Linked DNA regions of Euzebya sp.. The protein of the gene in region 1 interacts with the protein of each later gene in a pairwise test. Links are inferred from orthologs where the notes say so. Each region holds a gene or a part of one and is shown on either strand. Other genes may lie near its edges.

Evidence for each region.
Region 2: the proteins of eno (region 1) and rpe interact in binary tests that used the Escherichia coli proteins (3 or more experiments, as listed by UniProt). The link is inferred for Euzebya sp. from one-to-one orthologs.

What each region holds. Positions count from the first base shown.
Region 1 is NZ_CAXQBR010000001.1:38,295-45,916, reverse strand. What follows is about bases 2,323-5,255. They hold eno (phosphopyruvate hydratase), read right to left. Parts: upstream 4,471-5,255; coding sequence 3,175-4,470; downstream 2,323-3,174. Other genes in these bases: ACEQ2X_RS00210 (LacI family DNA-binding transcriptional regulator), read right to left, coding at 4,546-5,255; ACEQ2X_RS00220 (septum formation initiator family protein), read right to left, coding at 2,662-3,021; ACEQ2X_RS00225 (DUF501 domain-containing protein), read right to left, coding at 2,323-2,620. Outside these bases: ACEQ2X_RS00240 (hypothetical protein), read right to left, coding at 1-376; ACEQ2X_RS00235 (NUDIX domain-containing protein), read right to left, coding at 530-1,057; ACEQ2X_RS00230 (exopolyphosphatase), read right to left, coding at 1,107-2,027; more of ACEQ2X_RS00225, read right to left, coding at 2,024-2,322; more of ACEQ2X_RS00210, read right to left, coding at 5,256-5,580; mazG (nucleoside triphosphate pyrophosphohydrolase), read right to left, coding at 5,649-6,800; ACEQ2X_RS00200 (peptidylprolyl isomerase), read right to left, coding at 6,800-7,622. UniProt on the Escherichia coli protein: Catalyzes the reversible conversion of 2-phosphoglycerate (2-PG) into phosphoenolpyruvate (PEP). It is essential for the degradation of carbohydrates via glycolysis.
Region 2 is NZ_CAXQBR010000073.1:28,893-32,007, reverse strand. What follows is about bases 117-3,115. They hold rpe (ribulose-phosphate 3-epimerase), read right to left. Parts: upstream 1,963-3,115; coding sequence 1,270-1,962; downstream 117-1,269. Other genes in these bases: ACEQ2X_RS15900 (acetyl-CoA C-acetyltransferase), read right to left, coding at 1,962-3,115; ACEQ2X_RS15915 (hypothetical protein), read left to right, coding at 413-1,120; ACEQ2X_RS15920 (cytidine deaminase), read left to right, coding at 117-334. In the rest of the region: more of ACEQ2X_RS15920, read left to right, coding at 1-116. UniProt on the Escherichia coli protein: Catalyzes the reversible epimerization of D-ribulose 5-phosphate to D-xylulose 5-phosphate.

The DNA.
Region 1 (7,622 bases):
TCACCAGCGCGAAGGCGGCGTCCAGCACCACGTCCAGGCTGATCTCGCGGCTCCCGGCGACGAGCGGGGCGCCCACGAGCGTCCACAGCGCCAGCAGGACGAGCGCGCCGCCGAGGATCCGGTAGCTGATCAGGTGCGCCTCGTCGCGGACGGCGCGCTCACGCTCGTCGAGCTGGTCGTCGGGTGCCTGCGCGAGCCGCCGCCGGAACTCGTTGACGAAGACGAAGGTGGCGATCCACAGCGCGACCGCGAGGACGACGAGCACCGCGACGGGCACGCTGTCGAAGGGCGGTCGCAGCCTGAGCCCGTCGTCGAGCACCAGCAGCGACAGCGGGTACAGGCCCACCGCACCGACCGCGGCGAGGCGCCTGAGCACGAGGGGCGGCGTTGATCGCTCTTGCTCCGGTCGTCGCCGCGTGAACATCCGCTCGAGCACCATCGGGATCACTCCTGTCGTACATCGTTCTTTCAGGTAGTAGAAATACTACATCGTTGACCCTTGGACGACAAACCTGTGACGCACCTGCCGTCACCCCCGAGGAAGGCCCAGGTGGGCCTCGAGGAGGGGCAGGACGACGTCCGGGGAGTCGCTGACCACGTCCCGTCCGGTGATCCAGGAGCGGAGATCGGCGGCGGGCACCTCGTCCACCTCCGCCACCTCGCCATCCGCCGGCGCCACGGGCCCGTCGTACGGCGCCACGAAGACCCTGCCGAGCAGGGCGGCGCCCGGAGCCTGCCACGTGACCTGGCCCAGGTCCTCGAGGTCGACGCCCGTGACACCGGCCTCCTCGGCGAGCTCGCGGCGCGCGGACTCGCGCCACCCCTCCCCCACGTCGCAGATCCCGCCGAACGCGAGGTCCCACGCGCCGGGGTAGACGTCCTTCCAGTCCGCTCGCCGGTGGACCACCACGTCGCCGGAGGGGCGCAGCACGACCACGTAGGTGCAGCGGTGCCGTGCTGCGCGTCCGCGCCGTCTGAGCTCCGCGCGCGTGACGACCTCGAGCACCTGCCCATCGGCGTCGACCAGCTCGACGGGCTCGGTGCCCGCGTCAGCCACCGCCCACCTCGAGTGTCATCGGGAGGCCAGCGTCATCGGGAGGCCAGCGTCATGGCGAGGCCAGCGTCATGGCGAGGCCGTCGAGCACGTCGGCCTCGCTCACGACGACGTCGGCGAAGCCGAACCGCCCGACGAACTCGTCGAGGATGAGCGCGCCGGCCGCGAGGACGTCCTCCCTCCCGGGCTGGACCGGTCCGAGCCGCCCGATCGCAGCGGCGGAGGTCGAGAGCAGGCGCTCGGCGAGCTCGCTGACCGCGGCCGCGGCCAGGGACGTCCCGTGGACCGCGCCCTCGACGTAGCCGTCCAGCTCCGCGTGCAGCGCCGCGAGCGTCGTCACGGTGCCCGCCACGCCGATCAGCGTCGCGGCCCGGCCGGGCGCGACGGCGGCGTCGACCTCGTCGAGCTCGGCGTGCACCAGCGCCCGGGCGGTGTCGACCTGGTCCATCGTCGGCGGGTCAGCGGTCAGGACCCGCTCGGTCAGGCGGACGCAGCCCATCCGCCGGGACGTCGACGCCTCGACGTCGTGGTCCCCGACCACCACCTCCGTGGAGCCCCCACCGATGTCGAGCACCGCGTACGGGCCGGGGTGCCCCGACAGGGTGGCGGTGGCGCCGAGGAAGGCCAGCCGGGCCTCCTCCTCGCCGGACAGCACCTCGGGCCGCAGACCCGCGGCCGCCGCCACGGCGTCGGCGAACTCGGCGGCGTTCGCGGCGTCCCGCGCGGCGCTCGTGCCCGTGATGCGCACCCGCTCGACATCAGCGGCCCGCCACGCCGCGGCGTAGGCGCGCACGGCGTCGGCGGTCCGCGCGATCGCCTCGTCGGCGAGCCGGCCGGTGGCGTCCACGCCCTGGCCCAGGCGGACGATCTCGAGGCGCCGGTCGATCGGCCTGAGGCCGGCAGCCGGGTCCACGTCGGCGATCAGCAGGCGCGCGGAGTTCGTGCCGATGTCGACGGCCGCGACGCGGGTCATCCGTGCCCGTCCCCACCCGCACGTCCCTCCGGCAGCGTCGCGCACGGGGCCGGGCAGGGCATCGGCTCGAGGCGCTCGGCGACCCACGCCCCGACGGCGGAGTCCCGGGTCGCGAGGTGGTGGGCGTACAGGCTGTGGAGGCACTTCACCCGGTCCGGCATGCCGCCGGCCGCCGGGTCGCGCGGCACCCGCGGCCCGAGCGCGTTGCGGAACGCGACGTAGCGCTGGCCGGCGGCGCGGTGCGCCGGCGCGAGGTCGTCGGGGTCCTGCACGCGCCGGCTGAGGTCCTGCATGACGCCGGAGGCCTCGAGCGTGCCGACGTGTGAGCTCGCGAGGGGGCAGGCCAACCAGAAGGCGGTCGGGAACGGCGTGCCGTCAGGCAGCGCCGGGTCGACCCGCAGCACGGCGGGGAGCCCCCAGCCGCAGCGCACCGCAGCCGCAGACCGCCCGCGCAGCGGTCGGCCGATCATCTGCGCGGCGAGGGCGCGGTCGTCGGCATCCATCTCCGGACGCGTCGCCTGCGCCTCGTACCCCGCGTCGGCGGCCGCGGTGAGGGCGTCGGCGGTCGGGTCGGGCGCGTCCGGCGGCTGCATCCGCACCAGTCTGACAGGCGGCCCAGGTCACCGCGCCCAGGTCACCGCGCCCAGGCGAGCACCCAGTCGACGACCCGCTCGACCGGCGAGGGGGACGGCTCCTCGTCGGTCGCGGGGTTCGCGTTCACCGGGGCCGGCGCCTCGGTCGGCGGGTTGACGACGATGTAGGGCACCTCGCCGGGACGGGCCATGCCGAGGTCCTCACGCGCCTGCTCCTCCAGGGCGGCGGGGTCCTGCAGGCGCTCGGCCTCGGCCTCGAGTCCGTCGACCGCCTCGTCCAGGGAGCGCTGCTCGGCGACGAGGGTCGCGAGGCGGTCCTGGGCCGCGGTGTAGTCGGCGTACGGGCCGATCGCCATGAACGCGACGAGCAGGACCAGCACGGCGATGCCCGCGAGGTACATCCGGTCGCGGTGACGACCACGCGCACGCCCCCGGCGCGGGCGTCCCCGCCGACGGGATCGGGGCGCGGTGCGCGCCGACCCGCGCGCAGCCGAACCGGCCCGCCGCGCGGGGCGGGTGGGCTCTGCGGCGCGCGGACGGCGGGGCACGGTGGGCTAGCGGCTGGTCCGGGCGAAGGCGCCCCGGCCCGCGTAGCGGGCGGCGTCGCCGAGCTCGTCCTCGATGCGGAGCAGCTGGTTGTACTTGGCGACCCGGTCGCTGCGGGCGGGCGCGCCGGTCTTGATCTGCCCGGCGTTGGTGGCCACCGCCAGGTCGGCGATCGTGACGTCCTCGGTCTCACCGGACCGGTGGCTGATCATGCAGGTCCACCCCTGGCGGTGGGCCATCTCGATCGCCTCCAGCGTCTCGGTCAGCGAGCCGATCTGGTTGACCTTGACCAGGACGCTGTTCGCGGCCCCGAGGTCGATCCCGCGGCGGATCCGCTCGACGTTGGTGACGAACAGGTCGTCGCCCACGAGCTGGCAGCGGTCGCCGATGGCGTCCATCAGGGCGACCCAGCCGTCCCAGTCCTCCTCGGCCATGCCGTCCTCGATCGAGACGATCGGGAACCGGTCGACCAGCCCGGCCAGCTCGCCGGCCAGCTCCTCGGAGGACAGCGTCCGCCCCTCACCCGCCAGGTCGTAGGTGCCGTCGGAGAAGAACTCCGTCGAGGCGACGTCCATCGCGAGGGCGACGTCGTCGCCGGGGGTGTAGCCGGCAGCCTCGATCGCCTCGACGATCAGGTCGAGGGCGGCGGCGTTGGACTCGAGGTCGGGCGCGAACCCGCCCTCGTCACCCAGTGCGGTGTTCAGCCCGCGACCGCTGAGCACCTTCTTGAGGGCGTGGTAGATCTCCGCGCCGGTGCGGAGCGCCTCGGCGAAGGTGGGCGCACCGATGGGCGCGATCATGAACTCCTGGAAGTCGACGGAGGAGTCCGCGTGCGCGCCGCCGTTGATGATGTTCATCATCGGCACCGGCAGGACGTGGGCGTTCGGGCCGCCGAGGTACGCGTACAGCGGCAGCCCCCGCGACGCCGCCGCGGCCTTGGCCACCGCGAGGCTGGCGCCGAGGATCGCGTTGGCGCCGATCGAGCCCTTGTTGGGGGTGCCGTCGAGGTCGAGGAGCGCGGCATCGACGTCCCGCTGGTCTGTGGCGTCGTAGCCCACGAGCACCGGTCGGATCTGGGTGTTGACGTTCGCCACCGCGTCCGCGACGCCCTTGCCCCCGTAGCGATCGCCGCCGTCGCGGAGCTCGACGGCCTCGAAGGCACCGGTCGAGGCGCCGCTCGGCACCGCCGCGCGCCCGAGGCTGCCGTCTTCGAGCAGCACCTCCACCTCGACGGTGGGGTTGCCGCGGGAGTCGAGGACCTCTCGTCCCAGGACATCGATGATTTCCACGTCGCTCCTCCTCATCCGATGCTCACTGAGCATCACGAACAACTGTAGGCCACACGAACCACACGGCCAACAGGTTGGACTTCACCCCGTCTACCCGATCCGCCGTGCGGCCAGGCCCGTCCGGACAGGCGGCGCCGTGGTCTCGCGCACCACCAGGGCGAGCGGCACGACGCGGGGGAAGCCGGTGGGGCGCTGCCCGCGGATGGCCGCCAGCAGGACGTCGGCGGCGCCGGCGCCGAGGACCTCCATGGGTTGGGCGACGGTCGTCAAGCCGATGTAGGCGCCGATCTCGTGGCCGTCGAAGCCGACGACGGAGATGTCCTCCGGCACGCCGATCCGCTGCTCGGACAGCAGGCGCATCGCCCCGATCGCCATCTCGTCGGACATGCACAGCACCGCGGTCAGCCCCGGCGCGCGGGCCAGCAGGTGCGCCATCGCGCGCAGGCCGTGCTCCATGCGGAAGTCGCCGATCGCCACCCAGTCGCCATCGGGGTCGATGCCCCGGGCCTCCAGCGCCGCGGCCCACCCGGCCCAGCGGTCGTTGGCGACGCGGAACCGCATGGGGTCGTCGAGGGGACCCGAGATCAGGCCGACGCGCCGGTGGCCGAGGTCCAGCAGGAACTCCGTCGCCAGCTGCGCGCCGTGGGTGTTGTCCACCTCGATGTGGGGGAAGTGCGGACCGCCCTCGCCGACGGCGACGAGCGGGGTGCCCAACCCGGCCAGAAGACGCTGCTCGACGTCGGTGAGCGGGATGTCGATCAGCACCAGCCCGTCGACGCGCTTGCGGAACGGCAGGAGGGCGAGGAACCGCTCCCGCGCCTCGGGATCCGGCAGCGTGTACAGGAGCATGTCGTAGCCCTGGGCGTGGAGGACGGCCTGCACGCCGCTGAGGACGTGCTGGAAGTACCAGCCCGTCGTGTGGGGCAGCACGACCCCGACGGTGAGGTTGTGCCCGGCCGCCAGCCGCGAGGCGTTGGGGTTCACCACGTAGTCGAGCTCGGCGGCGGCGGCCAGCACCCGGTCGCGGGTGCGCTCGGCCACGTTGGGCAGTCCCCGGAGCGCACGGCTGACCGTGGCGACCGAGACCCCCGCCCGCGCGGCGACGTCCGAGATGCTCGCGGTCATGGCTCCGTGGTGGAAGCGGTTTCAGCTGCCGCGCGTACGGTACGGGCTGGGACCCCCTGCCGGCAACCTCAGGTCGCGTCCCACCGGGCCTGCCACCCCTCGGGTGTCAGCGCGCTCAGGTCCGTGTCGCCGGCCGTGGCCACGACGTCCTCGAAGCGCGCCCTGAAGCGCGCGACGGCCCGCCGCAGGGCGTCCTCGGGGTCGACGTCCGAGGCCCGCGCGAGGCTGACCGCGGCGAAGAGGAGGTCGCCGATCTCCGCGGTCGTCTCCTCGGGCGTGGCGGCGTCGAGCACCTCCCCGAGCTCCTCGGCGACCTTCTCCGCCGCGTCGGTGGCGTCGGCCCAGCGGAACCCCAGCCGCTCGGCCCGCGACTGGACCTTCGCGGCCAGGGCCACCGCCGGCAGCCCGGTGGGGACCCCGTCGAAGGGGCCCTCGCGGTCGGGCTTCTCCCCCGCCTTGATCTCGTCCCAGCTGGCCTCGACGTCGGCGGCGGTGTCCGCGCTGCCGTCGGCGAAGACGTGCGGGTGGCGGCGGACCAGCTTCTCGGCGATCCCCTCGGCGACCGCGTCGATGTCGAAGTCGTCGGCCAGCTCGGCGTGGAACGTCACCTGCATCAGCACGTCGCCGAGCTCCTCGGCGATGGCCGTCGGGTCGTCCGCGGCGATGGCCTCGGCCAGCTCGTGGGCCTCCTCGATGGCGTACTTGGCGAGGGAGGCATGGGTCTGCTCGGCGTCCCACGGGCACCCGCCGGGGGCCAGCAGGCGCTCCTGGATCCGCACGAGGTCGAGCACCTTGACGCCCTTCGGTGCCAGGCCGAAGTAGACGATCTCGACCTCGACGCCCTCCCGCGCCGCCTCCATCCCGAGCGTGCGTGTGAACGCGTCGGTGTCGGCCGGGCCGAAGACGTAGGCGACGGAACCGGCCTCCACGACGCGGTCGAGGACCCAGCTCGCGCGGGCGCGGTCGGCCAGGGACAGGCCGGCGAGCAGCTCGGCGCGGCCGACGGCCTGCTCGCCCACGTCGGGCGGGACGACCTCGTAGCGCTCCTCGGCCATGTCGAGGCTGGTCGCGAGCGGGTGGTCGGGGCGGCCGAGCAGGACGAGGTCGCAGCTCCGGAGCGCCTGGAAGGCGTGCCACGGCAGCAGTCCGGGGAGCTGGTCGACGGTGTCGACCAGCAGCAGCCGCGGCGTCGGCGCGGCGGTGTCGCGCGCTCGCGCCACTACTGGGCCGGCGTCGGCGCGGGCGTCGCGCCGGGGACCGCGGCGTCGCCGCCGATGGCGTCCCCGACGCCCGCCGAGACGGGCTGCAGGTCACCGAGCGGGTCGCCGGCCGCGAGCAGCTGGGTCAGGCCGCCCTCGGGGGTGAACTGGGGATCCCAGGTGCCGAAGCGGGGGTTGATCTCGACCTGCCCGGCGTCGAGCACGTCCTGCAGCAGCTCCCCGAGCAGCGGCTGGACCTGCTGCTGGGCGAGCTGGGTCTCGATCTGGTCGCGGAGGTCGTCGCCCAGCTCCGGCGGCGCCTCGGTCCGGATGACGTGGAACCCGAACTGGGTCTCCACCGGATCGGACAGCTCGCCCGGCTCGACCGCCAGGGCCGCCTCCTCGAACTCGGGGACGAACGCGCCGGGCTGCAGCTGCCCCAGCTGCCCGCCCTGGGCGGCGCTGCCCTGGTCGGTCGACACCTCGCTCGCGACGGCCGCGAAGTCCTCACCGCCCTCGATCCGCTCGATGACCGCCTCGGCCTCCTCCTCGGTCGCCACCAGGATGTGGCTGACCGTCGGAAGGCCGAACTGGGCGTCGTAGGCGGCCTGCACGTCCTCCTCGGTGACCTCCACGTCGGCGCTCAACACGTCGGTCAGCCGCGTCACGGTCAGCTGGAAGCGCTGCTCGAAGCGGAAGCGCTCGCGGCTGAAGCCCTGCTGCGCGAGCTGGTCGTCGAACGCCTGCTCACCCCCGGCAGCCTCCTCGGCGTCAGCGACCGCGTCGTCGAGGTCGGCGGCGGTGACCCGGTCGCCGCCGCGCTCGGCCAGCTCCTGGCTGAGC
Region 2 (3,115 bases), on another replicon or contig:
CGGCGCCGCCCTCGAGTGCGAGGACGGCACGGTCGTCGAGGGCTGCAACGTCGAGAACGCCGCCTACCCCGCGACGATCTGCGCGGAGCGCACGGCGGTCGCCGCCGCGGTCGCCGCCGGGCACCGGCGGTTCCGGGCGATCGCCGTCATCGGGTCGGGGGAGGGCCCGACCACGCCCTGCGGGATGTGCCGGCAGGTCCTCTTCGAGTTCGCCCCCGATCTGGTGGTCCACGCCGCCGGGGCGGACGGGGGGACCGCGACCTACGTCCTGGGTCGGGATCTGCTGCCCGACGGCTTCGGTCCCCGCCGACTCGATGCCGGTCAGGGTCACTGACCGGTCGGTCGGTCCTGCTCCCCAGGACGCCGATTTCGGACTTATCGTCGCCCCGCGCGATGGGTATGCTGATCGCAGATGCTCGGTGACGCCGAAGAGCACCGTCCCTACGAGGACTACGCGGTGCGACATGTCATGGGCAGTCTGGATGAGGCCGAATCCGGCGCGTTCCGGTCACACCTCCTGGACTGCGGGGAATGTCGTGCGCGGGTGGGCGAGCTGCGGTCCATCGCGTCGGACCTGGCCGAGGTCGAGCGCGCCGAGCGGCGGGAGAAGGCCGCGCGCCTGGTCGAGACCAAGGAGCGCGAGGACGAGCCCGACACCGACTTCGGCGACTTCGACGAGGGGCCGAGCCGGACCATCCGCGTCCTGGCCATCGCCGGTCTGCTGCTGATCGTCGTCCTGAGCGTCTGGAACTTCGTCCTCCGCGGGCAGAACAGCGGCCTCGAAGGCGTCATCGACGACCTGCAGGCCGCCGCGGCCACGATCAACCTGGGCGAGCCGATGGCCGTCGACGACGTCGCCCCCCGCCACGAGGGCGCCGCCCGCGTCGGCGAGCGGGGCGAGATCGCAGCGGTGGTGCGGGGCACCGACGACGACGACACCTACCAGGTGAACCTGTACGACGCGAACGGCAGCGTCGTCGACACCCGCGTGGTCCGCTCCGTCGGCGGACAGGTCAGCTTCTTCGGCGCCGGCCCGTTCCGCACCGAGGTGACCCGCGTCGAGCTGGCGGAGAACCGCGGCAACGGCCAGACGATCATCTTCCGCGCCGCCACCGACTGACCGGGGGAACCGACCCGGGGGACGCGACGATCCCGCGGCTGGTGCCGCGGGATCGGGTGGGCGCGGCTGGGATCGAACCAGCGACCTCTCCGGTGTGAGCGGAGCGCTCGTCCCACTGAGCTACGCGCCCGAGGACGGAGGATGGTACCTCAACTGGCGGAGTCCACACCGCCTGCGGTCGCGGCGCGGGCCCGCTCGCGCAGGTCGTCGATGCCCTCGGCGAACGAGGGGTAGCGCCACAGCGCGCTGCCGCTGATGAACACGTCGGCCCCGGCCGCCGCGGCGCCGGCGATGGTGTCGGGACCGATGCCGCCGTCGACCTCGAGGTCGATGTCGCGCCCCGACGCCTCGATCATCAGCCTCGCCCGGGTGATCTTCGGCTCCATGGAGGTCAGGTAGGACTGGCCGCCGAAGCCCGGGTTGACCGTCATGATCAGGATCATGTCGATCAGGTCCATGACGTCCTCGACGTGGGCCAGGGGCGTGGCGGGGGAAAGGGCGACGCCGACCTTCGCGTCCCAGTCCTTGATCTGCTGGTACGTGCGGTGCGGCATGGCGAGGGTCTCGGGGTGGCAGATGACCACCTCGCAGCCCGCCTCCTTCACGTAGCGCTCCAGCAGGTCCTCGGGCCGGTCGGCCATGACGTGGACCTCGAACGGCAGCTCGCAGACCTGGCGGCAGGCGGCGATCACGTCGGGGCCGAAGGTCAGGTTCGGCACGTACGTGCCGTCCATCACGTCCCACTGGAGCCGGTCGGCACCGGCCCGCTCGAGCGCCTGGCAGTCACGGCCGAGGTTCGCGAAGTCGGCGGGCAGGGTCGACGGGACGATCTTGGGGTCCACTACGACAGGCGCTCCACGATGATGGCCATGCCCTGGCCGCCGCCGACGCACATCGTCTCGAGCCCGATGGACTTGTCGGCGGTCTGCAGCCCGTTCAGCAGCGTGGTCATGATCCGGGCGCCGGTCATCCCGAACGGGTGGCCGACGGCGATCGACCCGCCGTGGACGTTCAACCTGTCCCACCCGATCCCGAGCTCGTCGGCGGACGGGATCACCTGGGCGGCGAACGCCTCGTTGATCTCGACCAGGTCCACGTCGTCGATCGTCATCCCCGCCCGGGCGAGGGCCTGCTTCGACGCCTCCACCGGGCCCATGCCCATGATCTCGGGGTTCAGCGCCGTGACGCCCGTCGCGATGATCCGCGCCAGCGGCGTGATGCCGAGCTCGGCCGCCCTCGTGTCGGACATCACGACGACCGCGGCGGCGCCGTCGTTGAGCGGGCAGGCGTTGCCGGCCGTGATGCGGCCGTCCGGGCGGAAGACCGGCTTCAGCTCGGCGAGCTTCTCGACCGTCGTCCCCGGTCGCGGGCCGTCGTCGGCGGTCATCTTGGTGCCGTCGGGCAGCTCCACCGGGGTGATCTCGCGCTCCCAGAACCCGTTCCCCTGCGACTCGACGGCTCGCTGCTGGGACAGCGCCGCGAACTCGTCCATCCGCTCGCGGGTGACGCCGTGCAGCACCGCGACGTTCTCCGCGGTCTGGCCCATCGGGATGTAGATGTCCGGCAGGCCCTCCGGCGGCGTCCAGTCGTCAGCGCCCTCCTCGGCGACGCGCTGCGTGCGGGCCTCGGCCTCGGCGAAGCGCGGGTTGTGCGGACCGGCGTCGGAGGTGCCGTTCACGTAGCGGCTGACGGTCTCGACGCCGGCGGCGACGAACACGTCGCCCTCGCCCGCCTTGATCGCGTGCGCGGCCATCCGCATCGACTGGGTCGACGAGGCGCAGTAGCGGGTCACGGTCGTCCCCGGGACGGTCTCCCAGCCGAGGAGGGTGGCGACCACCCGGCCCATGTTGAAGCCGGACTCGCCGCCGGGCAGGCCGCAGCCGAGGATGAGGTCCTCGACGTCGGACGGGTCGAGCTCGGGCACCTCGGCCATGGCGGCACCCACCGCGATCGCGGCGAGGTCGTCGGGCCGGAAGTCGACCAGCGACCCCTTGC